DNA from 3 places in the Streptomyces sp. NBC_01689 genome. Region 3 is predicted to be linked to each of the others. Evidence: riboswitches for the same ligand, from Rfam matches in the RefSeq annotation. Region 3 holds a riboswitch; each other region holds the start of a gene.

Region 1 (10,731 bases), 3.7 Mb from region 3:
GGGGAGCGGAGCCGGGAGTCGGTCGCGGGGTGGCGGTCCAACTCGGTCCAGGCCTGCAGCAGTTCGTGCAGGCGACGGTCGCTGCGCACGGACAGCGCGACGGCGAAGACCGTCGGCGCGAGCGCGGCCAGGCCCAGCAGGGCGAACAGCGGGCCCAGGAAGACACCGGTGGGGTCGCGCTGCTCGATCTGCTGCAGCGGCAGCACCAGCAGCGCCCAGCCGACGATCGCCGCGAGGGCCAGCAGCCAGAGCAGCAGCACCCGGTGCACCCCGAGACTGCGTCCGCGCAGTTCCTCCAGTGCCCGTCGCCGGTCGGCCAGCAGCGCCGCCCGGTCCGGCCAGGAGCGGACGTGCGCGGGCGGCGGAGGCGGCGGCAACAGGAAGCCGGGCATCGGGACCTCTCGGACGACGGGACACGGTCCCCGTCGACGCTACCGCGATCCACCCCCGGACCCCCACCACGCCGATCCGCCCCGGCGTCTTCGCGCCACCCGGGTGGACCCGCACGCTCAGGCCACCCGGGTGGCCCCCGCGAACGGCATCTGGTCGATCGGCGCGAGACGCACCGGCGCGGTGGGGTTCGGGGCGTGGATCATCATCCCGTTGCCCACGTAGATCCCCACATGGCTGATGCCCGAGTAGAAGAACACCAGGTCACCGGGGAGGAGTTCGGAGCGCGAGACCCGTCGGCCCGCGTTGATCTGGGCGTACGTGGTGCGCGGCAGCTGGAGGCCCGCGGAGCGGTACGCGGCCTGGGCGAGCCCCGAGCAGTCGAAGGCGTCGGGCCCGGTGGCGCCCCACACATAGGGGCTGCCGAGCTTGCCGTAGGCGTACGAGACAGCGGCCGCCGCACGGGAGTTGGGGGCCGCGACGGAACCGGCCGAGGGCGACGAGGAGGACGGGCCCAGGTCCCGCGCGGCGGAGCGTGAGGCGTGCCGGACCGCACCGCCGGCCGTGCCGGGGTCCGCGAGCCGCGCCCGCTGTTCGTCGGTGAGCCGCGACAGCAGCCGACGCGCCGAGTCCAGCTTTCCGGTGATCGTCTTCTTGGCCCGCTTCAGTTCCGCCTGCCGCGTGGCGAGCGCGGCGAGTTCGACGTGCGCGGCCCCGCGCAGCTGCTCGACCTCCCGCAGCTGCTTGCGCACCCTGGCCACCGCTCCCGCCTGCCGGTCACCGACCCGCTCGGCGAACGCGGCGCCGTCCAGGTACTGGTCGGGCCGGTCGGAGAGCGCGAGCTGCAGAGCGGGGTCGAGGCCCCCGCTGCGGTACTGCGCCGCGGCGATCGAACCCAGCGCGTCCCGCGCCGTGTTGAGCCGGTCCTCCCGGCGGGCGGTCTCGTCGCGCAGGTCGTGCAGCCGTCGCGAGGCCTGGTCGGCCTTCTCCTTCGCCCCGTCGTACTTCTCCGTGGCGACCTCGGCCTCCTGGTACAGCTTGTCGACCCGGGCCTGCACCTGCGCCGGGGACAGTTGCGGCTCCGCGTGCCCGGTGCCCTCGAATCCGGCCGTCGTCGCCGCGCCGGCGAGGGCGATGGTCGCGGCCGTGCGGACCGTGTGGCCGCCGAGTGAGCGCTGTCTGGGCTTGCGGTGCGCAGCCACGAGGGCCCACATCCTTCCCTGGGGACGTGACCGCCGGGGAGAGCGCGGTCATCGGTGACGCGTCCGGCGGCGGCCCACACAGGGGGAGCGGGTCGCCGCCGGACCTTTCTCGGCGGGGGTGTCCGACTGCCGCCCCTGGCCCGGGCGGCGGTGGGGAGCCGGGCACCTGGTGGAGGACGCTAAACCTGAGTGCGAGGGCTCGGTAACACCATGTACGGAACTGGCGTAACTGGATCGCCGGGTGACCGTATGTGACGGTGATCCGGGTCCGGCCCCGGCGATTTCACACAGGGTGATGACCGATGGGATGGTTCCGGGGCGATCGGGTGTTCTCAGGTGCTACGGGTCCACAAGGGGTGGCCCGGTGCCGGGAGGGGCACACCCCGGCGATTAGGCTCCCGCCCCATGGACGTACTCATCCATCTCTTCGTGGGCCTGCACATCATCGGCATCGCCTCACTGCTCGGCGGCTTCCTCACCCAGATGAAGGCGATGGGCCGGGGCACCGCCCGATTCGTCCCCGCCATGCTGCACGGCGCGCTGACCATGCTGGTCACGGGTGTCGTCCTGGTCGGCCTCAACCAGGCCGACGACCACTCGGTCAACACCGTGAAGATCGGTGTGAAGCTGGCCCTGCTGATCGTGATCCTCGGCCTGGTCTACGTGAAGCGGGACGACGAGAAGGTCGACAAGGGTCTGTTCGGGCTCGTCGGGCTGCTCACCACCGCGAACATCTTCATCGCGGTGCTGTGGACCTGACGGTCCCCGCCGTCACCAGCAGCCAGGCGGCCACCGAGATCCACAGCAGTACCTGCCCGAGCCCCCTGAGCCAGCCGAAGCCGACGGCGTCCGCGACCGACAGGGCCGCCGCCGCCGTCATGGCCATCGGGAACACGGTCGCCCAGCGGCGCACGTCGTACCGCGGGCGCCGCCACAGCAGTTCCGCCACGGCCAGGACGGCGTACCAGGCGAGCGTCACCATGATCAGCGCCTGGCACACCCAGCGCAGCACGCCGTTGTCGTCGTAGTTCCAGAGGTAGATGTCCGCCTGGTAGGCGAGGACGAGCTTCGACGCGGCCAGCGCCGAGATCGCGAGCGCGCCGCCCGCGATCCAGTGGTCGCCGCCGCCCGTGGCCGTCTCCCGGAAGGCGAAGCACGTCAGCGCCACCACGTAGAGCACCAGGAACCCCAGCCAGAACAGGACCAGCGCCGCGTACGCGAGCCAGTCCGCGTGCGTGGCCTCGGCGAGCGAGGCGGACAGTACCGCGAGCCCCTGCGTGGCCACGCAGCCGAGGAACACGCTTCCGGGCATACCGCCGCGCAGGCTCCGTACGAACAGGAAGAGGAGCCCGGGCCACAGCACCGCGGCGCACGCGAGCAGCACCTCGGCGAGCCCCAGCCACCCGAGGCTGGTCAGCCGGGTGCCGAGCACGGCCGTCGCGGCGACGCCGGTGAGCGCGCTCGGTGTGCCGGCCTCCGCCAGCCACCGCTCCCGTTCGCGCAGCAGCCGCAGGGTGAAGTCCGCGGCGAACCCGAGCCAGGTGACGGCCGCCAGGACCAGCGCGATCACCGAGAGGATCTCGGCGCCGGCCTCGTGCAGCCCGACGGAGAGGATGCCGGTGGCCAGGACGGCTGCCGCGGCGGCGGGCGGGCTCTCCGCCCACCAGGTGCGGAGTCGGACCCACGGGCTGCGGGGCGGCGAGGTGGCTGGCATGGCCCCGATGCTAGGGATCTCGGGGCCGCTTGCCCGTGGGGCGCGCGCGTACGCCACGAATACGCGGTCGGGCGAACGGATACGCGGGCGCGCGTGTCCCGCGCGGGCGATCAGGCCGGGCGCACCACGCTGTGGATGATCGACTCACCGCCGTAGAAGATCGACTCCTCGCGGACGTACGCACCCGGCTTGGGGGCGTGGATCATCATCCCGTTGCCGACGTAGAGGCCCACGTGGCTGATGTCGCCGTAGAAGAAGACGAGGTCCCCGGGCTCGATCGCGGAGAGCGGGACGGTGGTGCCCGCGTTCACCTGGTCGTAGGTGGTACGCGGGAGGGTGACACCGGCGGCCTTCCATACGGCCTGGGTGAGACCGGAACAGTCGTACGAGCCGGGCCCGGTCGCGCCCCACACGTACGGCTTGCCGATCTGGGCGCGGGCGAAGGCGACGGCCTTGCCGGCCTTGGCGGCGTACGAGGAGTCGGTGGCCGGGGTCCCCGAGGTCCCCGTGGTGCCGGACGAGGTGCCCGCCGTCCCGGACGAGGTGCCCGTCCGTCCGTCCGTCTCCGCGGCCTTCTTCTCCGCGGCGGCCCGCTCGGCCGCCAGCTTCGCCGCCTCGCGGTCGGCCGCCTCCTGCTTCTTCTTCGCGAGCGCGGCGAGCCGCGCCTTCTCGTCGGCGGTCAGTCTCGACAGCAGGTCCCGCGCCGTGGCGAGCTTGCCCTGCACGTCGGCCTTGGCGGTCTTGAGCGCGTCCTGCGAGGTGGTGAGCGTCCGCAGGCTCCGGGAGGCCTCCGCGCGCTTCTTCGAGGTGGCGGCCTGCTCGGTGACGTAGTCGTCGACGGCCGCCTTCTGGCGGCTGGTCAGACGGTTCATCAACTGGGTCTGGTCGAAGTAGTCCTGCGGGTTGTCGGCCAGCAGCAGGCTCGCGCTGCCGGGCGCGGAGGCCCCGGTGCGGTACTGCGCCGCGGCGAACGAACCCAGCTCCTCGCGCGCGGTGTTGAGCTTCTCGGTGCGCCGGGCCACGTCGTCGAGGAGGGTGTCGACGCGCTTGCGCTGCTGGGCGGTCTTCTCCCTGGTCGCGTTGTACTTCTCGGTGGCCGTCTCGGCCTGGTGGTAGAGGTCGTCGACCTTCTTCCCGACCTCTTCGAGGGTGGGCCGCGGCTCGGCCGGGGGCGCGGCGTGGGCCGTCTGTGACAGCAGGGCCACGGAGGCCAGCGCGGCCGTGGCGATGGCCGGGGTCCGTATGCCCGGCCTGCGTGCGCCCGGAGGACTCCACTTGCGGTGCGACGCCAAGAGAGGCGACTCCTTCCGTCATCCGCCTACCGGGTTAGCTGTCGGGTTCGGGCGGGTGGTTCCGGAAGGTTTGCCCTACGGTCCGTGCCGCGGCGGCGGCCGGACCGATTCACCCCAGAGTCGGTCGGGTCCCCGGCTCCGGTCGCCGCACGGGCGCGCCGGACTCGGCGGAGGCCGCCCGGCCCGGCGACGTTCGCCGGTGGCTGTCGAGCGGCCTGTCCCGCACGCTAGCCAACCCGTAAGTGCTCTGTGAAGGTTGATGTGCGATATGCCCGATACATTTTCGTGACCTCGGCCGTGAGGGTCGTCCGGGGTGGCCGAACGTAGCGGGGCGGCGCCGGAAGGTGAGGGCGGGCGCGCGCCGGTCCCGGCAGGCCGCCGTACGCACCCGGTATCCGCTCCGGTGTCCGCCCCGCACTCGCCCCGCACCCGCCCCGGCTCCGGCCGGGAATTTCGGCCCGGTTTCCGGGGTGGCGGCGGGTTGTCGGTGGGGCCGCCTAGACTCGGAGAGCGATGAGCAGCCTCTTTGATGACAGCTTCCTGGCGGACCTCAAGCCTTCCGGGGCCCATGAGGAAGAGCCCCCGCCGCCGCCCGAGGACGAGGCGGCGGAGCCGCTTCCGGACGACCTGTTCGGCGGCCGCTTCGACGTGCCCCCGGACCGCGACGCGTACTACCGCGACGGCGCCCACCGGCCCGCCGTCGACCCGGCGGCCCTGCTGGACGGACTGAACGAGAACCAGCGCGCGGCCGTGGTGCACTCCGGCTCCCCGCTGCTCATCGTGGCCGGCGCCGGTTCCGGCAAGACCCGGGTGCTGACGCACCGGATCGCCCACCTGCTGGGCGAGCGCCATGTCCACCCCGGCCAGATCCTCGCGATCACCTTCACGAACAAGGCCGCGGGCGAGATGAAGGAGCGCGTCGAGCAGCTCGTGGGCCCGCGCGCCAACGCCATGTGGGTGATGACCTTCCACAGCGCGTGCGTGCGCATCCTGCGCCGCGAGTCGAAGCGGCTCGGCTTCACGTCCTCCTTCTCGATCTACGACGCCGCCGACAGCAAGCGCCTGATGGCCCTGGTCTGCCGGGACCTGGACCTCGACCCGAAGCGTTTCCCGCCGAAGTCGTTCAGCGCGAAGATCTCCAACCTGAAGAACGAGCTGATCGACGAGGAGGACTTCGCCGGCCAGGCCGCGGACGGTTTCGAGAAGACCCTCGCCCAGGCCTACGCGATGTACCAGTCGCGGCTGCGCGAGGCCAACGCCCTCGACTTCGACGACCTGATCATGACGACGGTCAACCTGCTCCGCGCCTTCCCGGACGTCGCCGAGCACTACCGCCGCCGCTTCCGCCATGTCCTGGTCGACGAGTACCAGGACACGAACCACGCGCAGTACGCCCTGGTCAGGGAACTCGTGGGGCCGGCGAGCGGAGACCGCCCCGCGGACGTGCCGCCGGCCGAGGGCGATCTCGGACCCGCCGAGCTGTGCGTGGTGGGTGACGCCGACCAGTCGATCTACGCCTTCCGCGGCGCGACCATCCGCAACATCCTCCAGTTCGAGGAGGACTACCCGGACGCGACGACCATCCTCCTGGAGCAGAACTACCGCTCCACCCAGACGATCCTCAGCGCGGCCAACGCGGTCATCGAGCGCAACGAGTCGCGCCGCCCCAAGAACCTGTGGACCAACGCGGGCGCGGGGTCGAACATCACGGGCTACGTCGCCGACACCGAGCACGACGAGGCGCAGTTCGTCGCCGACGAGATAGACCGTCTCACCGACGCGGGCGAGGCGAAGGCGGGCGACGTCGCGGTCTTCTACCGGACGAACGCCCAGTCCCGTGTCTTCGAGGAGATCTTCATCCGCGTCGGCTTGCCCTACAAGGTCGTCGGCGGTGTCCGCTTCTACGAGCGCAAGGAGGTCCGGGACGTCCTGGCCTACCTGCGTGTCCTGTCCAACCCCGAGGACTCCGTCCCGCTGCGCCGGATCCTGAACGTCCCCAAGCGCGGGATCGGCGACCGCGCCGAGGCGATGATCGACGCCCTCGCGCAGCGGGAGCGGATCAGCTTCCCGCAGGCTCTGCGCCGTGTCGACGAGGCGTACGGCATGGCGGCGCGCTCGACGAACGCCGTGAAGCGCTTCAACACGCTCATGGAGGACCTCCGCACGATCGTCGAGTCCGGCGCCGGCCCGGCCACGGTCCTGGAGGCGGTCCTGGAGCGCACCGGCTATCTCGCGGAGCTCCAGGCCTCGACCGACCCACAGGACGAGACCCGGATCGAGAACCTCCAGGAACTCGCGGCCGTGGCGCTGGAGTTCGAGCAGGAGTCGGGTGCGGGTGCGGGCGAGGACGGCGCCGGTGACGCCGGTGCGGCCGGTGGTGCCGGTACGGCGGGCGGGCTCTCCGAGTTCCTGGAGCGGGTCGCGCTCGTCGCCGACTCCGACCAGATCCCGGACGAGGACGACGGCAACGGCGTCATCACCCTGATGACCTTGCACACCGCCAAGGGCCTGGAGTTCCCGGTCGTGTTCCTGACCGGCATGGAGGACGGCGTCTTCCCGCACATGCGTGCGCTGGGACAGGTCAAGGAGCTGGAGGAGGAGCGGCGGCTCGCGTACGTCGGCATCACGCGCGCGCGGGAGCGGCTCTACCTCACCCGTTCGTCCATGCGCAGCGCGTGGGGCCAGCCCTCGTACAACCCGCCGTCCCGCTTCCTGGAGGAGATCCCGGACGCGCATCTGGAGTGGAAGCGCACGGGCGCGACCGCTCCGGTGCCCTCGGGGCCCGTCTCCGGTGTCGCGGCCTCGCTGTCGTCCTCGCGCTCGCGGTCCGCGGCGTCCGGGGCCTCCGGTTTCGCGACGCGCCGTGGGGCCTCCGAGAAGCCCGTCGTCTCGCTCGCGGTGGGCGACCGGGTCACCCACGACCAGTTCGGGCTGGGCACGGTGGTCGGCGTGAAGGGCACGGGCGCGAACGCGGAGGCCACGGTCGACTTCGGAGAGCCCAAGCCGAAGCGGCTGCTGCTGCGGTACGCGCCGGTGGAGAAGCTCTGACCCGCTGAACCCGGTGACCGGGCGGGACTCCGCGGAGGACCGTCCGGTCCCGGAGCGCCCGTCCGGCCGGGTGGAGCCCGTCCGGCCAGGAAGCCCGCCGGTCCCCGCGGTTCAAGCTGCGTAAGTGGAGTGGGACGAGCGCGTCACGACGAGCGGGTGCCGCCCGCGCTCACGTCGGGTCGAGACCGTGGCTGCGCAGCCACGGCAGGGGGTCGATCGCCGCACCGCCCGCGGGCCTGACCTCGAAGTGCAGATGCGGCCCGGTCGAGTTGCCCGAGTTCCCGGAGAACGCGATCTGGTCGCCGGCCTTCACCACGGTGCCCGACGGCACCTTGTAGCTGGAGAGGTGGCAGTACCAGGTCTCCGTGCCGTCCTTCGCGGTGAGGATCGCCATGTTCCCGTACGCGCTGTTCCACTGCGTCCGTAGGGTCCCGTCCGTCGCGGCCATCACCGTCGTGCCGTACGACACGGGGAAGTCGATGCCCGTGTGCACGGACATCCAGTTGACGCCGGCCTGGCCGAAGTAGGCGCTGAGTCCTTTCTGCGTGACCGGCAGGACGAACTTGGGCCGCAGCCGCTCCTTGCGGGCCGCCTCGGCCGCCGCCTTCTGCTGCTCGGCGGCCTGCTGGGCCTTGAGGTCGATGCGTTCCTGGGTCCGGCTGGCGCGGTCGGCGAAGTCGTCGGCACCCGCGGACAGGCTCTGGAGCTGGGTGTCCAGCTTGTTGTTGGCGGTGGACGGCTTCACCGCGGTCGCGTCGGGCGCGCTGGCCGTCGTGTTCTTCGCGTCGTTCCCGCCCATGGTGCCCACGGAGGCGGCCGCGATCCCCGCGACGCCCATCACGCAGGCCGAGGGAACGGCGACGGTGAGCAGCGCGGAACGCTTGGCCGGGGAGCGGCGACGGGAGCGGGACGCCGGACGGTTCGCGGCACGGGGGGCCGGAACGACCTCTTCCATGTCGTCGAGCAGGGGCGTCTCGTGCCCCGGATCGGCGTCCTCGAAGTCGTACCCGTCGTGCCCGTCGTCGGACCGCTCGTACGGGAGTTCCTCGAAGGTGGCGGTCGCCTGCTGATCGAAGGGTTCGGGTTCACCCGGCTGGTCGTACGGGTCGGCGGAGGTCTGGGGCTCGTACGGGTCGGCGGGGGCGTGCGACTCGTAGGGGTCCGCCGCGAGCTGCTGCTCGTAGACGTCCGCGTGCTGGTGCTCGGGCGACTCGCCGTGCCGGGACCGCTCGTACGCCTCGTACGGGTCCTGCTCGCCGGCGGTGTTCCACTGCGTGGCGTCGTACGCACCCGTCTCCTGGGTGGTCGCGGTCCACTGCTGGGTCTGGCCGGACGGCTCGGCCTGGAGCCAGGCGGACGCGTCCCACTGGCCCGAGGTGTCGGGGCCCGGATGCTGGGCGGGGATGTCGGCCGCCTGCTGGTAGCCGGTCGCCCAGGCGGTGGTGTCGTAGCCGCCCGTGTCGTACGCGGTCTGGTGCTGCGCGGCGTACGGGTCGTAGGCCGGCATCTGATGACCGCCGGTGTTCCACTGCGTCGCGTCGTACGAACCCGTGCCGTCGCCGCCCGACATGTCGCCGAAGAGGGGATCGGTCGCGAAACTCGCGGTCGCGTAGGTGCCGGTTCCGTTGTAGCCGTCGTACGGGGTGAAGTCGCCGTACTGGACTTCCTGTCCGCCGTACGAGGCGTAGTGCGCCGCGGCGGCGTCGGAAGCCGGAGCCGGGGGAGTCACGGTCCCCGACGGGTGACGGTCGTTCACCAACTTCTCTTTCGCCTCGACAACAGGGGCTGGCAGAGCAGTGCGGCGACTGTACCCGGCGGTACGCGGGCGCGACAATCTTCCGCAGGTTTCCTCCGCTCAGGAAACGGGCATTCGGCTGTCTTTCGGGGGAGTGCGGGCACGGGCTTGGCCTGGCGTTCGATGAGTGTTCGAAATTGAGGCGCCGTCCGGCGCCTGTCCGAGCCCTGCCCCACGCCTGTCCGAGCCCTGTCCGGAGCCTCTTCGACGGCTGTCCCGACCCGGTCCGGGCCGCGTCCGGCGGCCTTCCGGGTCCCTTTTCGCGTCGGCCGGAGGGACCCGGAAGGGTGCTGTCCGGCGGACGTCACGCCACGGTGAGGCCCCCGGCCTCGGCCACGGTCTCCGCGCCGGTGCCGCGGACGTCGGTGTCCTCGCTGTCGAGCGCCTGGCGTATCCCGGTGGCGACGGCGGGGTGGACCGGCAGGGCGAGGTGCCCGATGCCGGTCACCTGGACGCTCTGCGCGAGCAGGTCGGGGTGGTCGATGGCGGCCGTCTCCAGCGGGTCCATCAGATGGTCGAGGTCGCTCCAGAAACTCACGAAGCGCGTACGGCAGTCGGGGGCCGGCTCGCGCAGCTCCTCGATCACTTCGGAGTCCGGGCGCATCTGGCGGACGATCGGGTGCGCGTTCATCAGCGGGACGACCCGGGTGCCCGAGTGCGGTGTGCCGAGCGTGACGAGGGTGCGGACCCGCAGATCGCCGCCGAGCCGCTGCACGTAGTACCGGGCGATCAGTCCGCCGAGGCTGTGTCCGACGATGTCCACCTGGTCGCGCCCCGTGCGCTCGCAGATGTCCTCTACGTGCCGGCCCAGCAGCTCCGCCGCGGTGCGGATGTCGTACGTCAGCGGCGAGTAGTTGAGCGACTCGACGTGGTGCCTGCCGTGCTGGGCGAGACTGCGGCGCAGGAGGACGAAGACCGAGCGGTTGTCGATGAAGCCGTGCAGCAGGACGACCGGCGGTTTGGTCCCGGTGGGCAGCCGGGTGGTGTCGGACGCCGGGAGGGCGGGGGCGGCGCGCCGCTCCTGCACGATGCCGGAGGGATAGAGGAGGAGGTGCCCGGCGAGGATCGCGATCTCCAGGGCCGTCGCCTTCAGCAGGGCCACCGAGATCCCGGTCAGCCTGCCCGGCAACAGGCGCCGGTGGAACGGGAGAACGGGCGGCTCTGTCCCGGTGACCTTCATGGCCGACCTCCAGTCGACACGCGAAGGGACCGCTCCGTCCCCCGTGTGCCCTTGGGGAGTGCCGTGGTGGCGGAGGCCGACGGTGCGTTCGCGGCGCGTGGTGCGCCGGT
Region 2 (10,731 bases), 240 kb from region 3:
CCAGCTGCGGGGCGCCGCACTGCAGTGCCGGATCACCAGCGAGGACCCGGCCAACGGGTTCCGGCCCGACACCGGCACCATCAGCGCGTACCGCTCACCGGGCGGCTCCGGGATCCGGCTGGACGGCGGTACCGCCTTCGTCGGTTCGGAGATCAGCGCCCACTTCGACTCCATGCTGGTCAAACTGACCTGCCGGGGACGGGACTTCGCCACCGCGGTACGGCGCGCCCGGCGCGCGGTCGCCGAGTTCCGCATCCGCGGGGTGGCCACGAACATCCCGTTCCTGCAGGCGGTCCTCGACGACCCGGACTTCCAGGAGGGCCGGGTCACCACCTCGTTCATCGAGGAACGCCCGCATCTCCTGACCGCCCGCCACTCCGCCGACCGCGGCACCCGCATCCTCACGTACCTCGCCGACGTCACGGTCAACAAGCCGCACGGCGAACGCCCGCACCTGATCGACCCCACGACCAAACTGCCGGACGTCCCCACCGGCGCACCGCCCGCCGGGTCGAAGCAGCGGCTGACGGAGCTCGGGCCGGAGGGCTTCGCGCGGTGGCTGCGGAAGTCGCGCTCCGTGGCGGTCACCGACACCACCTTCCGGGACGCCCACCAGTCCCTGCTGGCCACCCGGGTGCGTACCAAGGACCTGCTGGCCGTCGCCCCCACGGTGGCCCACACGCTGCCCGAGCTGCTCTCGCTGGAGTGCTGGGGCGGCGCCACCTACGACGTGGCCCTGCGGTTCCTGTCCGAGGACCCGTGGGACCGTCTGGCCCGGCTGCGCGAGGCGGTGCCCAACATCTGTCTGCAGATGCTGCTGCGCGGCCGCAACACGGTCGGCTACACCCCGTACCCCACGGAGGTCACCACCGCCTTCGTCGAGGAGGCCACCCGGACCGGCATCGACATCTTCCGCATCTTCGACGCGCTCAACGACGTCGGCCAGATGCGGCCAGCGATCGACGCCGTGCGCGAGACGGGCTCGGCCGTCGCCGAGGTCGCCCTGTGCTACACCTCGGACCTGTCCGACCCGGCCGAGAAGCTCTACACACTCGACTACTACCTCCGGCTCGCCGAGCAGATCGTCGACGCCGGCGCGCACGTCCTGGCGATCAAGGACATGGCCGGACTGCTCCGGGCGCCCGCCGCCGCGAAACTGGTGACCGCGCTGCGCAGGGAGTTCGACCTGCCGGTCCACCTGCACACCCACGACACGGCGGGCGGCCAGCTGGCCACCTACCTCGCCGCGATCGACGCGGGTGCCGACGCCGTGGACGGGGCGGTGGCCTCCATGGCGGGCACCACCTCGCAGCCGTCGCTGTCCGCGATCGTCGCGGCGACCGACCACTCGGAGCGGCCGACCGGACTGAGCCTGCGGGCGGTCGGCGACCTCGAACCGTACTGGGAGATCGTCCGCAGGATCTACGCGCCGTTCGAGGCCGGTCTCGCCTCGCCCACCGGACGCGTCTACGACCACGAGATCCCCGGCGGTCAGCTGTCCAACCTGCGCGTCCAGGCACGCGAACTGGGCCTCGGCGACCGGTTCGAGGACATCGAGGCGATGTACGCCGCAGCCGACCGCATGCTCGGCCGCCTGGTCAAGGTCACCCCGTCGTCCAAGGTGGTCGGCGACCTCGCCCTGCACCTCGTCGGCGCGGGCGTCCCGCACGAACGGTTCGCGGCCGACCCCGGCGCGTACGACATCCCGGACTCCGTGATCGGTTTCCTGCGCGGCGAGTTGGGCGATCCGCCCGGCGGCTGGCCGGAGCCGTTCCGCAGCAAGGCCCTGAAGGGCCGCGCCGCGCCCAGGCCGGTCGTCGAACTGTCCGGCGAGGACCGCGACGGACTGGAGAAGGACCGCCGGGCCACCCTCAACCGGCTGCTCTTCCCGGGCCCGGCCAAGGAGTTCGAGGCGCACCGCGACGCCTACGGCGACACCGGCGTGCTCCCGAGCAAGGACTTCTTCTACGGTCTGCGGCCGGGGGAGGAGCACGAGGTGGACCTCGACCCCGGGGTGCGGCTCCTCATCGTCCTGGAGGCGATCGGCGAAGCGGACGAGCGCGGCATGCGTACCGTGATGGCCACGCTCAACGGCCAGCTCCGGCCGATCCAGGTGCGTGACCGCTCGGTGGCCTCCGACCTCCCGGCGGCGGAGAAGGCCGACAAGACGGACCCGAAGCACGTGGCGGCACCGTTCGCCGGCGTGGTGACGCTGTCGGCCGCGGCCGGGGACCAGGTCGAGGCGGGTGCGACCATCGCGACGATCGAGGCGATGAAGATGGAGGCCGCCATCACCGCCCCGGTCGCCGGAACGGTGGGACGTCTGGCCATCACGTCCGTCCAGCAGGTGGAGGCGGGCGATCTGCTGATGGTGATCGACTAGGCGGGGCGGGGCGGTGCGGGTCGGTGCCGGCCGTCGCCGACCGGCACCGACCGGCGACGGCCCTCGCAGGCCGGGCGCCCGCGCGCAGGGAGTGGTCCGGGTCCCGGACCGGGTCACTGCTCCCGTATTCCCCACGGCGACCCGTACGCGGTGAGCAGGTCGAGGAAGGGGCGGGCCGAGAACGCCTCGGGGCCGAGGACCCCGGCGCCGCTCCACGCCCCCGTGGCCAGGAGTTCGAGGGCCACGACCGGGTTGACGGCCGTCTGCCACACCACCGCCTGGGAGCCGTACTCGGCCATCGACCACTGGTTGTCGACGACGTGGTACAGGTAGACCTCGCGCGCCGCGCCGTCCTTGGTGCCGCGCACCCACGTGCCCGCGCAGGTCTTGCCGTGCATGCGCTCGCCGAGCGTGGCCGGGTCCGGCAGACACGCGGCCACGACGTCCCGCGGCGACACCCGCACCGGGCCCGCGGCGCTCGGCACGGTCACCGGGTCCGTGCGGTCCAGCCCGAGCAGATGCAGCGTCCTGAGGGTCTGGATGAACTCCTCGCCCAGGCCGTACTTGAAGGTCACCCGCCGCGCGTCGATCCAGCGCGGCACGAGCAGCACCTCCTCGTGCTCCACGTTCACGCACTCCACCGGACCGATGCCCTCGGGGAAGTCGAAGACCTCCGGCTCGCTGAACGGCGCCGTGGTGAACCAGCCGCGGTCCGCCTCGTAGACGACCGGCGGGTTGAGGCACTCCTCGATGGTGGTCCAGATGCTGAAGGACGGAGCGAAGTCGTAGCCGTCGACGGTGAGGTTCGCACCGTCGCGGATGCCGATCTCCTCGATCTCGTCGAAGAGTTCGTCGGCGGCGTAGCGCGCGAAGACGTCGGACAGCCCCGGTTCGACCCCCATGCCGACGAGAGCGAGCGCGCCCGCCTTCTCCCAGTCGGCGGCCTGCGCGAACTGCGCGTCGCCGAGCATGACCCCGCACTCGTCGTACGGCCGCTCGGGATGCGGGCGCGACAGGGACATCGCCATGTCGACATAGGTGGCGCCGGCCGCGCGCGCCGCCTGGAAGAGGGGCATCACGAACCGTGGATCGGTGGCGTTGAGCAGGACGTCGCACCCGTGCCGGCTCAGCAGCGCGGTCACCGCGGCCTGGTCGGACGCGTCGACACGCTCGGCACGGAAGCGGCCGGCGTCGGCGAGCGCGGCGACCGCGGCCTCGGCGCGGCCCAGGTCGTAGTCGGCCACGACCATCGTCTCGAAGAAGGGGCGACGGGCCGCGATCCGGGTGATGGCGGTGCCCACACCGCCGGCTCCCACAAGCAGAACACGCATGACACGGACTTCCTCTCTGCGGAGAAGGGACGTGCCCGCGCGGACCGGGAAGCGGCGCCCCTGGCGGCCGATCCAACGCCCGGCGCTCGGATAAGGTCAATGGTGTTGGCATAAGAGCCGAGGCGCGGCGGGACCGGGAGAGCGAGGTGGCGACGGTGCCGAAAGCGGTGGTTCCCGAGGAGAAGCGGCGGCGTCGGCGCCCCACCAGGAGCGGCACCGTGCTGTCCGAGCGGCTCATCGTCGAGACGGCCCTCAGGATGCTGCGGGAGCACGGCAGCGCGGGACTCAGCGCGCGCCGGCTGGGCCTGGCCCTGGACGCCGATCCCAGCACCCTGTACCGGTACTTCCGCGGTATGGACGATCTGACCCTGGCGATCGGCGACGCGCTGATCGGCCAGGCCCTGGAGGGCTGGCGGCCCACGGGGAAGTGGCGCTCGGACCTGCGCGGCCTCGGGCTGCGCATCCACGCCGTGTACGTCGGTCATCCGCAGGCGGCCCTGCTGACCGCGAACCGGGTCACCGGCCGGGCCCACGAACTGGCGGCCGACGAGGCCATCCTCGACGTCCTGCGCACGGCGGGGTTCCCGTTGCCCGACACGGTACGGATCTATCAGGCCTTCATCGACCAGACCCTCGCCTTCGCCGCCCTCGACGCTGCCTCTCTGGCACTGCCCCGGGAGAGCCGCAGCGCCGACGAGGACATGTGGCGTTCGACGTACGCGCGTCTGCCGCGTGCCACCCATCCCCGGATCGCGGAGGCGGCACCCCTCCTGGTGGCCCGCATGGTCGACAGCGCCTATCCGACGGCCCTGGAGATGCTGTTGGACAGCGCCGCGGCGCAGTGGCGGGCGCTGCGGGTCCGCTGACGTCGACGTCGTCCGGACGTCTCGCGACCCGCGTCCGGACGGTGGCGGGAGCGCTCCCACGGCGGGAGGATACGGCTCATGACTCACGAGCCGACGATCCGCCCGTACCGGGCCGAGGACCGCGCCGCGGTGGCCCACGTGTGTGTGATGACGGCCCACGAAGGAGGGGACTCGCGGGCCGTCCACCCCGACCTGGAGCTGATGCCGACCCTGTTCGCCCACCCCTACTGCCACCTCGAACCGGAATTGGCCTTCGTGCTCGACGACGGGACCGGTCGGGCGGTCGGCTACGTGGTGGGCACCTCCGACACCGCGCGGTTCGTCCGGGACTTCCGGGACGTCTGGATCCCGGCCGTCGCCCCGCGCCACCCCCGGAGCGCGACGCCGCCGCGCTCGCCGAGCGAGGAGATGGTCGACCTGCTGCACCACCCCGAGCGCATGATCCTGCCCGAACTCGCCGCGTATCCGGCGCATCTGCACATCGACCTGCTCCCGGACTGGCAGCGCAGGGGCCACGGCCGGGCGCTGATGGACACCCTCCTCGGGGCGCTCGCCGGTCGCGGTGTCCCGGCCGTCCACCTCGGCATGGTCACCGCCAACACCTCCGCCCGCGCCTTCTACGACCGCCTCGGCTTCCACGTGATCCCCGTACCGGACCCGGGACCCCTGACGTATCTCGGCAGGCGGACGGGCCGGACGCGCCGCTCGCCCTGATCCGCACGGGAGGTGCGGGCGGCCGTGTGCCGGGGAGAGGGAGGGGCCGGACTCAACCTTATGAGGATCTCCTGCCTCTTTATGAGGAGACGTCCTGCGGTCGGTGGGGGGAGAGGGCATTGCTTGGGGCGGCGGAAGAACGTCACGGCGATGTCGGCAACGGAGCAGGCCGGACGGCGGGAGCCGGCGCCGGTCCACCACTGCGCGCCGTGCACGCGGGTGCGCACGAGGACGCGCACGACGGCGCGCGTCCTCGTGCGCGGGACGACGCAAGGGACGACGCGCCGGACGGTGTGTGCGACGTTCCCCGCGACGTCCCCTGCGACGACGTACGCGGCCGGCGGGGCGGCACGGCGTACCGGTTCGTGTCGTTCGCCGGGCGCGCCCTGCGCCGCGAGTGGCACGGCATGGCCGTCGAACCGCTCCGGCAGCTGACGCGCCGTGGACTGTCCGGACTCCTGCTGGCCTTCGTGGCCGCCTTCGGTGTCGTCTTCTTCCACGCGATCGCCCAGCATCCGACCGGCGCCACGGTGGTGCGGCTGACCGGCGGGGTCACGGCGTCCCTGCCGTTGCCGCTGGCCCTGTTGCGCACCCCCGTGTCGCTGTACGTCCCGGCCCTCGACCTGCCCGTGTGGGCGGGCATCACCCAGCTGTTCCTCGCGTTCGCGCTCGCCGAACTCGCCCTCGGCCGGGCCCGGACCCTGGCCATCGCCTACGTCACCACGCTGGCCGGCACCCTGACCGTCCGCGTGATGATCGCGATGGGGCCGGGCTGGTGGGGCCTGGGTCTGCCAGCCAGGATCGGGGACGTGCTGGACACCGGGCCGTCCGCCGCGGTGGTCGGCCTGTTCACCTACCTCGCCGTCGTCCGACGCGCACCCGTGGTGTTCGCGCTCACCGGCGGCTCGATGGTGTGGGAGTCGATCGCGAGGCCCAATCTGGCGGGCCGGGAACACCTGATCGCGGTGGCGGCCGCGCTGGTCCTCGGGCTTCTCCACGGGCGCCGGCGAAGATCCTTGCGGGCCCTGGCGATCCTGTTTCCCGAGCGCCGGACGGTGGGTCTCCCGACCCTCCCGACCGGAGCCGCTTCCGTCCCGTGGGCTTCGCCCGCCCCAACCGGTCCTGGCCCATGGTCCGTTCCTGTCCCGCCGTCCGTTGCGGACGCGCGGTCCGGCCCGGGGCCGTCCGCGAGGGACGGCTCGTCCGGGGACGGGGCGTCCGCATCGGACACCTTGTCCGGGCTGAGGCCAGCCGCGCGGACAGCCCGGCGGGCCGTCGGGCATCGCGCCGGCGACGCGTCGCCACGAGCGCGCTGACATGGGCAGAAGGCGTCCCCGTGGCGGACCCCCCGCGCGCGTGGGTGCCGGGAGGCGCGGTGTGTCGTCGGCGGACCGGCCCCGGCGTCGGCCCGCGCCTCCCGAGAAAGTACGCAAGAACTCGTCCGAGATCGTGAATACGACGAAGGTCACAATTACATATCGGACACTTCGCACATCAATCTTCACGCGAGGGACACAAGTTGGCTAAGTTGGCGCCAGGCCATACGACTTCCTCCGGCGAACCTCGCCGGGTCGGTTGGCCTCCGCCTAATCCGGTGCGGCCTCACGGCGACCGGAGCCGGGGACCCAACCGAACCCTGGGGTGAATCGGCCCAACTGCCCGACCGGGCAACGGCCGTAGGGCATACCTTCCGGATCTGTCCGCCCGAACCCGACAGCTAACTCGGTAGGCGGAGTACGGAAGGAGTACGTCCGTCATGGCGCCGGAACGCACCCCGGGCCCTGGAGGCAGCAGCCTCCCCGGCATGTCCCGCTCCGCACCCGCGACGTCGGCCCGCTCCTCGGCGGGCCTGTTCCCGCAGAGCCCCGACTCCCCCTCCCTCGGAGGGGGCGACGCCCCGAGCCGCGAAGAGGTCCAGCAGCGGATCAGCTCCCTCTACGACCGGGCCGAGACCGCCACCGGGAACTACAACGCGACCCGCGCGATGCTCAGCGGTTCGCGCGGTCGCCTCAACCCGGCGCGGGACAACGGCCGCAGGAACACCGAGACCACGCTCGACGACGTGTCCCGGCCCTGGTTCGACGTGGCCCGCGCCCAGTTGGGCCCGAGCGCCCCCGCGCGGCTGCCGGCCGACAGGACGCCGAAGCGCCGGGCGGAGGCGCTCCCCGCACCCGTCTCCAAGCCCCTGGAGAGCGGTTCCTCCGCCCGGGCGCTGGAGGCCCCGGGCCGCCCCGTCCCGGAGCTGACCGCCGGCCCCGGAGCGGGGCCCAGGGCGGAGCTGACCGCCCGTCCGGCGGCCGGACCGGCGGCGGAACTCCCCGCCGGGAGGGCCGTCGCGGCGCTGGAGGCCGGGACCGGGGTGCGTCAGGAGGCCGCCGGGGCACTGCCCGCGCCGGCCGTCGAGTCCCCTCACTCCTCCTCCTCGCTGAAGAGCCGCAAGGAGCGGAACCGGCGTAAACTCGCCCTCGCGCGTGACCTGTTGGCGCGGCACGCCGTCCAGCAGCGGACCGCCCCGGTCGCGGCGATCGAGGCACCGCCGGCCCGGCAGGCCTGGCCGAGCGCCGAGGAACTGGTCCGCCGTGAGGCCGAGGAGCAGTGGCGGGGACCGGTGTCGGCCGGTGCGGGCCTCGGCGCGCGGGTGGACACGGCCGCCCGCCCGGACGCGGGTGACCTCCTCGGCGGCGACGCCTCCCTCGACGCGGGAACCCCCCTGTACGCGGCGATGATGTCGTCCTCGGGACTGACGTTCGCCCCGGACCCGGCGTCCACGTCGGACACGGGGTCCCTGCCGGGCGTCGTGGCCGGCCCGGGTGCGGCCTTCGGGTCGGACACGGCGTCCGTCCCGGGCATGGCCTTCGTCCCGGACACGACGTTCACGCCGGGCATGACCTTCGCCTCGGACACGGCGTTCGCCCCTGGGACGTCCTACGCCCCGGAGCTGTCCTACGCCCAGGGCGTGGCCTGGGGGCCCGACCGACTCGTCGCCCCGGACCCGCTCACCACGCCGGATCCGTCGTTCGTCGCGGAGCCGCCCCGCACGCCCCTCGGCTCGCACACGGGACACATCCCCGCCGTGACCGTCGCCCCCGACGCGTCCTTCGCCCCGGCGGCATCCGTCGGTGCCGGGATGCCGGGCATCGCGGGCATGGCCGTGGGTGGCGACACGGCCGGCTCGGGATACGACGTGAAGGCCGCCAAGGCGCTGGACTTCGCCCGCGCCCAGATCGGCAGGCCGTGCGTATGGGGCGCGGCCGGGCCGGGTTCGTACGACTGCGCGGGCCTCACCCGTGCCGCGTGGATGGTGGCCGGGGTCGCGCTCCCGCGCACCGCGGGCGACCAGGCGGCGGCCACCACGCCGATCCCGCTCACCGACCTGCGGGCCGGCGACCTGATCTTCTTCTACGGCGACGTCAGCCATGTCGGCCTGTACATCGGCGACAGCATGATGATCCACGCGCCGAGTCCGGGGGCGTACATACGCGAGGAGTCGATCTTCTACGCGGGTCAGGCGGCGATCCACAGCGCCGCACGGCCGGTGTAGGGGACGTCCCGGAAGACCCCGGTCCGCCCGGTGCCCGTACCGATCCGGTGAGGGCACCGGGCGGACTTGTCCCCGGCGGTCGGCCGGGTGCCGCAGCGCGGGGGGCGCGGGCGGAGGGTGCCGTGTCCTCCCCGGGCCCGCGCCGGAACGCGCGTCGGCCTGCCGAACGGGCGCCTCCGGGCGGCTACTCGCCCGAGACCGTCGTGTTGCACGGTGTGGGCGCCCGCCCCGGACCGCTCGACCCGGACGGTTCGGCCCGGACCGCTCGGCCCGGGCCAGGCTTGCCCCGGCCGGACGGGGTGCCGTGGCACGCGGAGTCAGGGCGTGCGCCGGACGGGTTCCAGCGGTCGGATCAAGCCACTTGGCTGGCTTGTTCACAATTCAAGCACATCTTGAACACCTTTCCGCTCCATGTGGAGTCCTGGCCTCCGAATCGCCCGTCGTCAGGGGCGCGGTTCGGCGTCCTCGGTGGTGACGGGGCGCCCGGGGGCGGACGTTCGGCCCACCCTCGTCGCGAGGGCGCACAACCGGCGCCAGTCGAGGGCCGGACGGGGGTCGGGCACACCGGGACGTTTCCGGGGGACCCGGACCCGCAGCGCGCCCGGTTCGACACGGCAGTGGACCGGGGTGCGCAGCATCAGGGCCTCGCCGTCGACGCCGGCGTCGATCTCCGGCCGGTCCGCGTCCACGACCACCTCGCGCGCGGTGAGGACAGCGAGCCCCTGCGCGGCCCGGTCCAGCACCAGGGCCGCCGCCTCGGCCGCGCTGTCCACCTTGATGCCGAGGACGCCGAGCAGCCCGGAGTCGAGGCGCTCGCGGCGGCCGATCCCGGCCGGATCGTTGGTGCGGTAGGGGTTGTTGCTCACCAGTACGGCCTGCGGGGCGTCGAGCGTGGAGTCTCCGGCGCGGGCGGTGAGCCGCGGCCCGCGCTGCCGGGTGAGCAGCTCGGGCAGGAGCTCCAGAATGGTGCCGATCTTGTCCTCGCGGTACGCCGGGCTCTGGACGACCGCCGCGTAGGCGCCGAAGGAGGCGTTGTTGACGAACGGATGCCCGCCCGCGAAACCGATGTCCACCCGGAGTTCGACGCCGTCGGTGAGCGCGTCGAGACAGCGTGCGGGGTCGTCGCGGTCGAGCCCGAGGTCCATCGCGAAGTGGTTGCGGGTACCGGCGCAGACGACCAGGAACGGCAGACCGTGTTCGGCGGCGACGGCCGCGACGAGCGCCTGGGTCCCGTCGCCGCCCGCGACACCCAGCAGATCCGCGCCGTCGGCGACGGCGGCGCGCGCCAGGGCGGTGACGTCCTGTTCCTCGTCGGGGTCGAGGAGGACGACCCGCGCCCCGAGCCGCTCGGCCTTCTCCACCAGCCCGAACCGGGCCACCTTCCCGCCTCCCGAACGGGGGTTCATGACGAGGAACGGATGCCGCGGGGGCGCCGTCCCGCGTTCCCGGGCCCGCCGGGGACGGTCGCCGCGCAGCGCGTGACGGCCGCTCCAGACCGCCACGGCCCACAGCCCCAGGGACGCGGGTACGGCCCACAGCAGGGACACCGCCAACAGCGTGACGACGGCGGCGGGGGCGACCACCGCGACCAGGGCGGCGACCCAGCGCAGCGGGCCGCGCCGGGTCAGCGTCCACCAGACGGCGGCCGCCGTGACGACCACGCCGACGAACGCGATCGCGAGCAGCAGCACGCCCTTCAGACCGCCCTTGGCCAGCGGCAGCAGCACCGCCAGTGCCGCCGCGGCCAGTGACGCTCTGGCCGCCCAGCGGTCACCACCACGGACCGCGTCGCTCCTGTCCTCGGTCATCGCTCCTCCAGGGATGCGCGGATACGCGGTCCACGGCCGGTCCACGGACGGTCGGTCCACGGACGGTCGGTCCAGGGGTACGCCGTCC
Region 3 (9,484 bases):
CGGGCCGCCTCGTCCGCGTCACCGTGTTCCCGTGGGCCCACGCCTGTCTGCGCGGGCTTGAGGACGGCCACGGACTGTCCGGCGGCGACGGCCGCGGCGGCGACGGCGGCCGTCGTGACCGTCTTCCCCACCTCGGTACCCGTTCCGGTGATCACCAGGACCGTCATGTCATCCCTCCCGTGCCGCCGCCCGGACCGCGCGGGCGATCCGGGCCACGTCCTCGTCACTCGTCACATACGGCGGCATCGTGTAGACGAGGTCGCGGAACGGGCGCAGCCACACACCCTCGCGCACGGCGGCGGCCGTCGCCGCCGCCATGTCGACCTCGTGGTCGAGCTGGACGACACCGATCGCGCCCAGCACCCGCACGTCCCGGACCCCCGGCATCGAGGAGGCCTCCGCCAGTCCTTCCCGCAGTCCCGCCTCGATCCGCTTGACCTCGGTCTGCCAGTCCTGCCCGAGCAGCAGGTCGACGGAGGCGCACGCCACCGCGGCGGCGAGCGGATTGCCCATGAAGGTCGGGCCGTGCGCGAGCACCGGGACCTCGCCGTGCGAGATGCCCTCGGCCACCCGGGCCGTGCACAGCGTCGCCGCCATGGTCAGGTACCCGCCGGTCAGCGCCTTGCCCACACACATCACGTCCGGCGTCACGCCCGCGTGCTCCGCCGCGAAGAGCGTTCCCGTACGGCCGAAACCGGTGGCGATCTCGTCGAACACCAGCAGCACGTCGTGCGCGTCGCACGCCTCCCGCAGCACCCGCAGATACGCGGGGGAGTGGAAGCGCATCCCGCCCGCGCCCTGCACCACCGGTTCCACGATCACCGCGGCGAGCTCGTGCGCGTGACGCCCCATCAGCTCGCGCAGGTGTGCGGCGTACGACTCCTCGTACCCGGCCGGCGGGGCGTCGGCGAACACCTGGCGCTGCAGCACGCCCTGCCACAGCTCGTGCATCCCGCCCTCGGGGTCGCACACCGACATCGGCTGCCAGGTGTCGCCGTGGTACCCGCCCCGCCAGGTCAGCAGCCGCTGCTTGGCCGGGCGGCCGAGCGAACGCCAGTGCTGGAGACACATCTTGACGGCGACCTCGACCGAGACCGAACCGGAGTCGGCGAGGAAGACGTGCTCCAGCCCCTCGGGAGATATGTCGACCAGTCGCTTGGCCAGCCGCACGGCGGGCTCATGGGTGAGCCCGCCGAACATCACATGGCTCATCCGCTCCAACTGGGCGCGCACCGCGTCGTTCAGCACCGGGTGGTTGTAGCCGTGGATGGCCGACCACCACGACGACATCCCGTCGACGAGATCGCCCGAGCCGTCCGCCATCCGCAGCCGCACCCCGCTCGCCGACTCCACGACGAGCGGCTCCTGGCGTCCCGGCATCGGCCCGTACGGGTGCCAGACATGGCGCCGGTCGAGTTCGAGCAGCTCCCGCAGGGACAGGTCAGGCATTGGGCGCGAGATCCGTTCCGGCACCCCGGCGGCGCACGGCGACCAGATCCGTACGCGCCTCGGCGGGCACCTCGACCGGAGCCGAGCCGCACACACCGCCCCCCGCGTGCGACCCGCACCCACCGGCCTCGTGCGACCCGCACCCGGACTCCGCGTGCGACCCGCAGCCCGCCGCGTCGGCGTCCGCGTGCGCGCCGCACCCGCCGCCCGCCGCCGCACGGTGCTCCGGCAGGGTCACCTCGCCGGCGCCCTCCACCTCGAACCCGGCGTCCGCGATCATCTCCAGGTCGGCCTTGCCCGCCTGGCCCTCGCTCGTCAGATAGTCGCCGAGGAAGATCGAGTTGGCGAGGTGGAGGGCGAGCGGCTGCATCGTGCGCAGATGGACCTCACGGCCGCCCGCGATGCGGACCTCGGCGTCCGGGCAGACGAAACGGACCATCGCCAGGATGCGCAGACACCGCTGCGGTGTCAGGTTCCACTCCTGGGCGAGCGGGGTTCCCTCGAACGGGATCAGGAAGTTCACCGGAACGGAGTCGGGGTCGAGGTCGCGCAGCGCGTACACCACGTCCACGAGGTCCTCGTCGCTCTCGCCCATGCCGGCGATCAGACCGGAGCAGGCGGACAGGCCCGCCGCGTGCGCCTTCTGGACCGTGTCCACCCGGTCGGCGTACGTGTGCGTGGTCGTGATGTCCCCGTACGTCGCCTCGGACGTGTTGAGGTTGTGGTTGTAGGCGTCCGCGCCCGCCTCGCGCAGCCGCTCGGCCTGACCGTCGGAGAGCAGACCGAGGCAGGCGCACACCTCGACGTTCTCGTGCTGGTCCTTGATCGCCTTGATGGTGTCGGAGACCCGGTCCACGTCGCGGTCGGTCGGACCGCGTCCGCTGGCCACCAGGCAGACCCGCTTGGCGCCCCCGGCCAGGCCCGCCGCCGCGGCCTGCGAGGCCTGGTCGGGCTTGAGCCAGGTGTACTTGAGGATGTCGGCCTTGGAGCCGAGCCGCTGCGAGCAGTACGAGCAGTCCTCGGGGCAGAGCCCGGACTTCAGGTTGACCAGATAGTTGAGTTTCACTCGACGGCCGAACCAGTGGCGGCGGACCTTCCCGGCCGCGGCCACCACGTCGAGCACGTCGTCGTCGGACGTGGCCAGCACGGCCAGCGCCTCGTCACGGGTCGGCAGCTCGCGCCGAAGCCCCTTGTCCACCAGCGTGTTCAGCAGGTCCATGAGATCCGATCCTGACGTATCCGAGCGGGTGCGGCCAAGGAGAGATCGCACAACAGACACGGTTCGACGTGTGGGTATTGCCACATCCTGGGCGCCGGACCGTCCCGCTAGGGTCTGTGCACTGCCTACAAAACCACCACCCCGAGGGCCCGGAGGCACCAGCATGGCCGGATCGCCGTTCGCATGGATCGACGAGCAGGCGCACCAGCGCCGACGGGCCGGACTCGTCCGCACCCTGCGCCCGCGCCCCGCCGACTCGGCCCTGCTCGATCTGGCGAGCAACGACTATCTCGGCCTCGCCCGCCACCCCGAGATCACGGCCGCGGCCGCGGCCGCCGCGCACCGCTGGGGAGGGGGCGCGACCGGATCGCGGCTCGTCTCCGGCACTACCGGACTTCACGCCGAACTCGAACGCGAGCTCGCCGAGTTCTGCGGCTTCGAGGCCGCGCTGGTCTTCTCCTCCGGATACGCGGCCAATCTCGCCGCGGTCACCGCGCTCGCGCCGCACGGCTCGCTCGTCGTCTCCGACGCGGGCAACCACGCCTCGCTGATCGACGGCTGCCGGCTGGCCCGCGGCACCACCCAGGTCGTCGCGCACGCCGACCCCGACGCCGTGCGCAAGGCGCTCGGGACGCACGAGGGTCCCGCCCTCGTCGTCTCCGACACGGTCTTCTCGGTGGACGGCGACGCGGCACCGCTGGCCGGTCTGGCCGCCGCCTGCCGGGCGCACGGGGCGGCGCTGGTCGTCGACGACGCGCACGGACTCGGCGTACTGGGCAGCGGAGGCCGGGGCGCCGCGCACGCCGCGGGCCTCGCCGGCGCTCCGGACGTCGTCGTGACCGTCACGCTCTCCAAGTCGTTCGGCAGCCAGGGCGGCGCCGTCCTCGGGCCCGCACCGGTCATCGACCACCTGGTCAACGCGGCGCGCACCTTCATCTTCGACACGGGTCTCGCACCGGCGGCCGCGGGCGCGGCCCTCGCGGCGCTCAGGCTGCTGCGCCGTGAGCCGGCGCGGGCCGACCGGGCCCGCGCGGTGGCGACGGCGCTGCACACCCGGCTGACCGCCGAGGGACTGGAGGCCGTACGGCCGGACGCCGCCGTGGTCTCGGTGCGCGCGCCGTCCCCGGAACGGGCCGTGCGGTGGGCCGCGGACTGCCGCGAGGCGGGGCTCGCCGTCGGGTGCTTCCGCCCCCCGTCCGTGCCCGACGGCATCTCCCGGCTGCGGCTGACCGCCCGGGCGGATCTCACCGACGCCCAGATCGAGCGGGCCGTACGGGTGATCTCGGAGAACCGGTGAGGCGGCGGTCAGTTCAGTCCGGCGATGAACCCCTCCCAACTGGCGGGGGTGAACAGCAGGGCGGGGCCCGCCGTGTTCTTGGAGTCGCGCACGGCGACGAGTCCGGCCCAGGGCCCTGGGCCCGGTCGCGCGGTCTCGACGCAGTTGTTCATTCCCGTGCTGCGGCTGCTGCGCCGCCAGCGCACGTCACGGAGTGAGGTACTGAGGGGTACGTACCGAGGCATTGCGGTCATGGGGGTGCCTCCTTACGCGCCGTCACCTATCCCGGCGATGTAGTCCAACGAGTCCTCGGGTGAAAGGGCGTGGGACCGAAGGGTGTTGAAGGCTTCGGTGTAGGCCTGAAGGTCTTCTTTCCGTTCGAGGTAGAGGCTACTCGTCAAGTGGTCGAGAACAACCACGTCGAGATCAGTTGTGTTCGGAAATGAGAAAATAACGAAAGGGCCGGTCACTCCGGCGTGCGCCCCGGCGGCGAAGGGCAGTACCTGGAGCCGGACTTGGGGAAGGGCCGCGGCCTCCCGCAGCCGGGCCAGCTGACGTGCCATGACCTCGGGCCCGCCGACCTCGCGGCGCAGTACGGCCTCGTCCAGGACCGCGGCCAGCTCCAGCGGCGGCTGCGACCGCAGCACGTCCTGCCGGGCGAGGCGCACCTCGACGAGCGCGTCCAGTTTGTCGTCGGCCAGCCCGCCCACCGCCGCCCGGGTCACCGCCCGGGCGTACTCGGGGGTCTGGAGCAGCCCCGGTACCACGGACGTCTCCAGCGTGCGCATCCCGCTGGCCTGGGACTCCAGGCTGATGAAGTCCCGGTAGGCGGGCGGCAGGACTCCCCGGTAGGCGTGCCACCAGTGGTGCCGCCCGTTGCCCTCGGATCCGGCCAGTCCGAGCAGGAGCTCCCGTAATCCGCTCTCCCGGACGCCGTACGCGTCCAGAAGACGCTCCACATCGGCCGGTTTCACCCCGCTGGTGCCCGTCTCGATCCGGCTCACCTTCGACTGGTGCCAGCCGACGAGGCCGGCCGCCTCACCGCTGGTGAGGCCAGCACCGGCGCGCAGCGCGCGCAGTTCGGCACCGAGTTTGCGGCGTCGTACCGCGGGACCGTGCTGCATGGCCGTACTCCTTACTCCTTCCGAGCCGCCCAAATACGGTCTGCCGTCGCAGAGTTCACCGCTTCGAGCGACAGATATATGCATATCTCGGTGGATCGCGCCCGTGACCGGCCCGGTGATGGCAGTCTGGCGCGAAGCACCAGTCCGGGACCGTACTCGAACCATCCGCTCCGTGTCGGACTCCGGTCCCGTGGGAAAGGGACGACGTCGTCATGGCAGACCACCAGGAAGCATCCGTCACTCTGCCGAGCGATCCCGCCTCGGTCTCCGCGGCCCGGAAATTCGTCATCGACGTGCTGGCCGAATGGGGCCTGCCGGAGGACGCCGAAGCCGCCGACACCGTACGCCTGATCGTGTCCGAACTCGCCACCAACGCCGTCCAGCACACGTTCGGCCAGTCGCCCACCTTCACGGTGGACGTCCTGCTGAAACGGGACGAACAACTGCGCATCGGTGTCACCGACAGCCATCCGCGCTTCCCGAAGCGACTGCCCGCCGCGGTCCAACAGGACAACGGACGCGGGATGGTGATCATCCGTTGGCTGACCGCGGAATGCGGCGGCAGAGTCCTCGTGCGTCCCACCCGGGAGGGCGGCAAGACGGTCTCCATCGAGTTGCCGTGGACGGTGCGGGCCCAGCCGGTGGTGGCCGGCGGTCCACAAGAGCCCTGAGGAAACGATCAGTTGGTCCGGCCCGTCGGCGTCCCTACCGCGCCGCCCTCCCGAACGCGCCCCGCAACAGGGCCCGGAACGCCTCCGCCGCGGGTGCCCGCCGGTCGGTCCGGTGGACGACGGAGATCGTACGGCGCAGATCTCCCGGTTCCAGCAGCCGCAGCCCCACCGGGGTGGCCGCCGTCCTGGCCACCATCTCCGGCACCACCGCGACCCCCAGTCCGGCACTGACCAGCGCGCACACCAGCGCGTACCCGGGGCTCTCGACCCGGACGGCCGGGGTGGCCCCGACCCGGGCCAGCGCGGCCTCCACTCCCTGCCGCGGCGGATGGTCCGGGGCCATGCTGATCAGCGGCTGCCCGGCGAGTCCGGAGAGCGGCAGCCGGGCCGCGCCCTCCGCGAGGACGTGACCCGGAGCGGTGACGAGCACCAGTTCCTCGACCAGCACCGGCTCCGCGCACACCGACGAGGGAAGCGGCGCCGGGTCCGCGGGCTCGTAGGTGTGGGTCAGCGCGAGGTCCACCTCGCCCGCCGCGACCGCCGTGACACCGTCCGGCGGCTCGTAGTTCGCGACCGTCAGCTCCACGTCCGGGTGGGCCCGGCGAAAGGCGCTGAGCACCGGCGGCAGCAGATGGATGCCCGCCGTCTGGAACGTGCCGAGCCGCAGGGTGCCTCCGGACAGACCGGTCAGCCGGGCCAGTTCATGGCGCGCCTGCTCCAGCTCGTCGAGGACGCGGCGGGCCCGGGCCGCGAGCAGCTCGCCCGCCTCCGTGAGCCGCGTTCCCCGAGGGGAGCGCACCAGCAACGGCGCGCCCGCCTCCCGTTCCAGCTTCGCGAGCTGCTGGGAGAGGGCGGGCGGGCTGTAGCCGAGGCGTTCGGCCGCCCGGGTGATGGACCCGGCCCCGGCCACCGCCACCAGGGCCGCCAGCCGTGTCGGGTCGTACATCGCACGGCTCCCCGGGTCCGGGCCCGGCGCCGGCCCGGGTCCCAACGAATGCTTAAGACCGGTCCAGGATATTCGACATACCTGCTGAAGGCCCGGCCGAGGCAGCCTGGTGGCCATGGACGGACAGCTCATCGCCTTCACCGGGGTCGCCGCGGGAATGGTCGCCATGCCCGGCGCGGACTTCACGGTTGTCGTACGCAACGCCCTGACCTCCCGCCGGGCGGGGGTGGCGTGCGCGCTCGGAGTCGCGGGCGGGCTGCTGCTGCACACGGCGCTGGCCGTCGCCGGTGTCGCCGCCGTCCTCACGGCGGTGCCGGCGCTGTTCCGGACGCTGCAGGTCCTCGGCGGGGGCTACGTGCTGTACCTCGGGACACGGACGCTGGCCGGTCTGCGCCCGCGCCGGCGGCGGGACCGGGAGCGGGAACCGGGCCCGGAGCGTTGTCCGGCGGCGCCGGGCGGGAAGCCGCCCGGCGGGCCGGCCTCCGGCGATCCCGGGTCCGGTGGTCCCGGGTCCGGCGACCCCGGGGACGGGAGCCGTCCGTTGCGGCAGGGCTTCGTCACCAATGCGCTGAACCCGAAGGCGCCGATCACCTTCCTGAGCCTGCTTCCGCAGTTCGTGCCCGCGGGCAGCCCGGCGATGCCCCGCACCCTGGTGCTGGCCCTGATCGTGGTGGCCCTCGCCCTGGTGTGGTTCCCGGCGGTCGCCCTGCTGGTCGACCGGCTCGGCCGGTGGCTGCGCCGGCCGCGTGCCGCCCGCGCCGTGGAGGCGGTCACCGGGACCGCGCTCACCGTGCTCGGCCTGGTGCTCCTCCTGGAGCCGCTGACGGCCTGAGAGCCCGCCGGGCCGCTGAAGGCCCGCCGGGCCGCAGAGGGCTTGAGAGCCCGCCGGGCCGGTGCGCCGAGGGGCGGCGGTCCGGCGCCGCCGCCCCTCGGCCCGGGTCAGCTGATCCGGCCGTACCAGACGCTCTTCGTCCAGATCTTCTGGAGCTTCACGACCTCCCCGCTCTTCGGGGAGTGCCAGATCTTTCCCTTCCCGGCGTAGATGCCGACGTGGTACACGCTCCGGCCCGAGTGGAAGAACACGAGGTCACCGGCCTTGCGGTGCGACGCGGAGATGTGGTGGCTCTTGTTGTACTGCCCCGCGGCCGTACGGGGCAGCTTCTTGCCCGCCTTCTTGTACGAGTACAGCGTGAGCCCGGAGCAGTCGAAGCGGCGCGGCCCGGTGGCGCCGTACTTGTACGGGGCGCCCTTCTTGGATGCCGCGACCTGGAGCGCCCTCGTCGCCGGTGTGGCGGCCTCGGCGTCGGCCGCGACGCCCGGGACCACGAGACTGCCGCCCACGGCGGCGATGGTCAGAGCCGAGGCCGTACCGGCCCGGGACAGCAGCGACGGGACACGATTCAGCGCAGTCATGCGCAACCCTTCGTCAACCGCCTGTGAAGGATGACCTGTCGGATTCGGGCTGGCGAAGTAGCCCGGCCGCTTACGCGGCTTCACCCCAAGGGCCGCCCGGATCTCTCCGGCGGCCCGTCTTGCTGGGTCCTCCACTCCTGCCGATGCACATCTGTCGACCGGTCATCCGGGCGGCGGCAGGACTCGGCGTCCGCCCGGACCGCCCCGCCGGTGTGGCGGGGGCTTGTCGTCGGAAGGGATCTTCACGCATGGATGTCGGAAAATCCGAGCGGAACCGATGATTTGTGGGGTTACTCACCACTCACCCGTTCGGGTGGACACTCCTCTGTTCGAGGGGTGTTGGGGATGTCGGCAACGCTCTTACCAGCAACGGAGCGTCCCGTTCGGCCTTTTGGGCAAGCGTGTTGCGCAACTTCCGGGGCCACCCGAAAGGACGTGCGGCTACGCCGTCGGGGGGTACGCCGACTGGTCCGTTTGAAACCCGGGCCGGACGCTTCGCAGACCGCTCCGCGGAGCGGTTCGCGCGACGGCCCGGGTCCGGACGTCAACTGCCGGAGCCGGGAGGCAGGGTGACGCGGGCGGCCCGCCGCTCGCCGTCGAGGACCCGCAGGGCCTGCGCCAGGGTCGGCGCGTGCACCTCGCTCTCGCCCCGCTGGTGCATCAGGGCCAGGGCGTCCCGCAGGGCGGTCGCCTTGCCGACGAGCGCCTGGGCGGCACGCAGCCCGCGATAGGTGTCTCCCGGGCGGGCCGGGTTGATCCGGCCGACCAGGTCGACCACGTCGAGCCAGCGGTCTATCAGCTCGGCCTCGGCGTGGGTCAGAGCGGGCAGCGGAGGCAGTTCGGGCACCATCGGCGGATCACCTCGCGTCGGGTGTGGCGTTTCCCGCACCGGGCGCGCTGGGCGGGTTCTTGCGGCTCGGGATGATCCCGTCCACCAGCCCGTACGCCAGCGCGGCCTGCGCGTCCAGAATCGTGTCCCGCTCGATGTCGGCGGCGACTCGTTCGGGATTTTTCCCCGTGTGCCGTACGAGCATGTCCTCCAGCAGCTTCCGAGTGCGGGTCAACTCCTCGGCCTGGAGGGCGAGATCACTCGCCTGCCCCTCGACCGGCCCGGCGAGCGAGGGCTGGCGGAGCAGCACCCGGGCGCCCGGCAGGGCGAATCGCTTGCCCGGTGTGCCGGCCGCCAGCAGGACGGCGGCGACCGACACGGCCTGCCCCAGGCACACGGTCTCCACGTCGCAGGTGACGTAGCGCATCGTGTCGTAGACGGCCGTCATCGCGCTGAACGAGCCGCCGGGGGAGTTGAGGTAGAGCGAGATGTCCCGCTCCGGCGCTTGGTGTTCGAGGTGCATGAACTGGGCCATCACGTCGTTCGCCGACGCGTCG

The links. A riboswitch is a leader RNA that binds a small molecule or an ion and turns the genes downstream of it on or off. The one in region 3 is predicted to bind cyclic di-AMP.
Region 1: linked by a shared signal. The riboswitch ahead of OG776_RS18205 (C40 family peptidase) and the one ahead of OG776_RS34340 (C40 family peptidase) in region 3 are both predicted to bind cyclic di-AMP.
Region 2: linked by a shared signal. The riboswitch ahead of OG776_RS35405 (NlpC/P60 family protein) and the one ahead of OG776_RS34340 (C40 family peptidase) in region 3 are both predicted to bind cyclic di-AMP.

The regions. Positions count from the first base shown of each region.
Region 1 covers NZ_CP109592.1:4,307,271-4,318,001, reverse strand. Annotated here, with positions in the region: gene OG776_RS18225 (hypothetical protein) at 1-392, opposite strand, end outside; gene OG776_RS18220 (C40 family peptidase) at 510-1,592, opposite strand; gene OG776_RS18215 (hypothetical protein) at 1,998-2,351, shown strand; gene OG776_RS18210 (tellurite resistance/C4-dicarboxylate transporter family protein) at 2,329-3,306, opposite strand; gene OG776_RS18205 (C40 family peptidase) at 3,417-4,598, opposite strand; cyclic di-AMP (ydaO/yuaA leader) riboswitch at 4,607-4,778, opposite strand; gene pcrA (DNA helicase PcrA) at 5,112-7,646, shown strand; gene OG776_RS18195 (peptidoglycan DD-metalloendopeptidase family protein) at 7,816-9,402, opposite strand; gene OG776_RS18190 (esterase/lipase family protein) at 9,746-10,621, opposite strand.
Region 2 covers NZ_CP109592.1:8,228,469-8,239,199, forward strand. Annotated here, with positions in the region: gene OG776_RS35380 (pyruvate carboxylase) at 1-2,383, shown strand, start outside; gene OG776_RS35385 (saccharopine dehydrogenase family protein) at 2,497-3,714, opposite strand; gene OG776_RS35390 (TetR/AcrR family transcriptional regulator) at 3,870-4,580, shown strand; gene OG776_RS35395 (GNAT family N-acetyltransferase) at 4,659-5,294, shown strand; gene OG776_RS42525 (hypothetical protein) at 5,504-6,610, shown strand; cyclic di-AMP (ydaO/yuaA leader) riboswitch at 6,868-7,042, shown strand; gene OG776_RS35405 (NlpC/P60 family protein) at 7,099-8,835, shown strand; gene OG776_RS35410 (diacylglycerol/lipid kinase family protein) at 9,279-10,643, opposite strand.
Region 3 covers NZ_CP109592.1:7,992,988-8,002,471, forward strand. Annotated here, with positions in the region: gene bioD (dethiobiotin synthase) at 1-167, opposite strand, end outside; gene OG776_RS34300 (adenosylmethionine--8-amino-7-oxononanoate transaminase) at 169-1,449, opposite strand; gene bioB (biotin synthase BioB) at 1,442-2,668, opposite strand; gene OG776_RS34310 (8-amino-7-oxononanoate synthase) at 2,832-3,965, shown strand; gene OG776_RS34315 (DUF397 domain-containing protein) at 3,974-4,198, opposite strand; gene OG776_RS34320 (helix-turn-helix domain-containing protein) at 4,211-5,068, opposite strand; gene OG776_RS34325 (ATP-binding protein) at 5,281-5,739, shown strand; gene OG776_RS34330 (LysR family transcriptional regulator) at 5,774-6,685, opposite strand; gene OG776_RS34335 (LysE family translocator) at 6,801-7,517, shown strand; gene OG776_RS34340 (C40 family peptidase) at 7,625-8,098, opposite strand; cyclic di-AMP (ydaO/yuaA leader) riboswitch at 8,102-8,265, opposite strand; gene OG776_RS34345 (hypothetical protein) at 8,643-8,948, opposite strand; gene OG776_RS34350 (ATP-dependent Clp protease proteolytic subunit) at 8,956-9,484, opposite strand, start outside.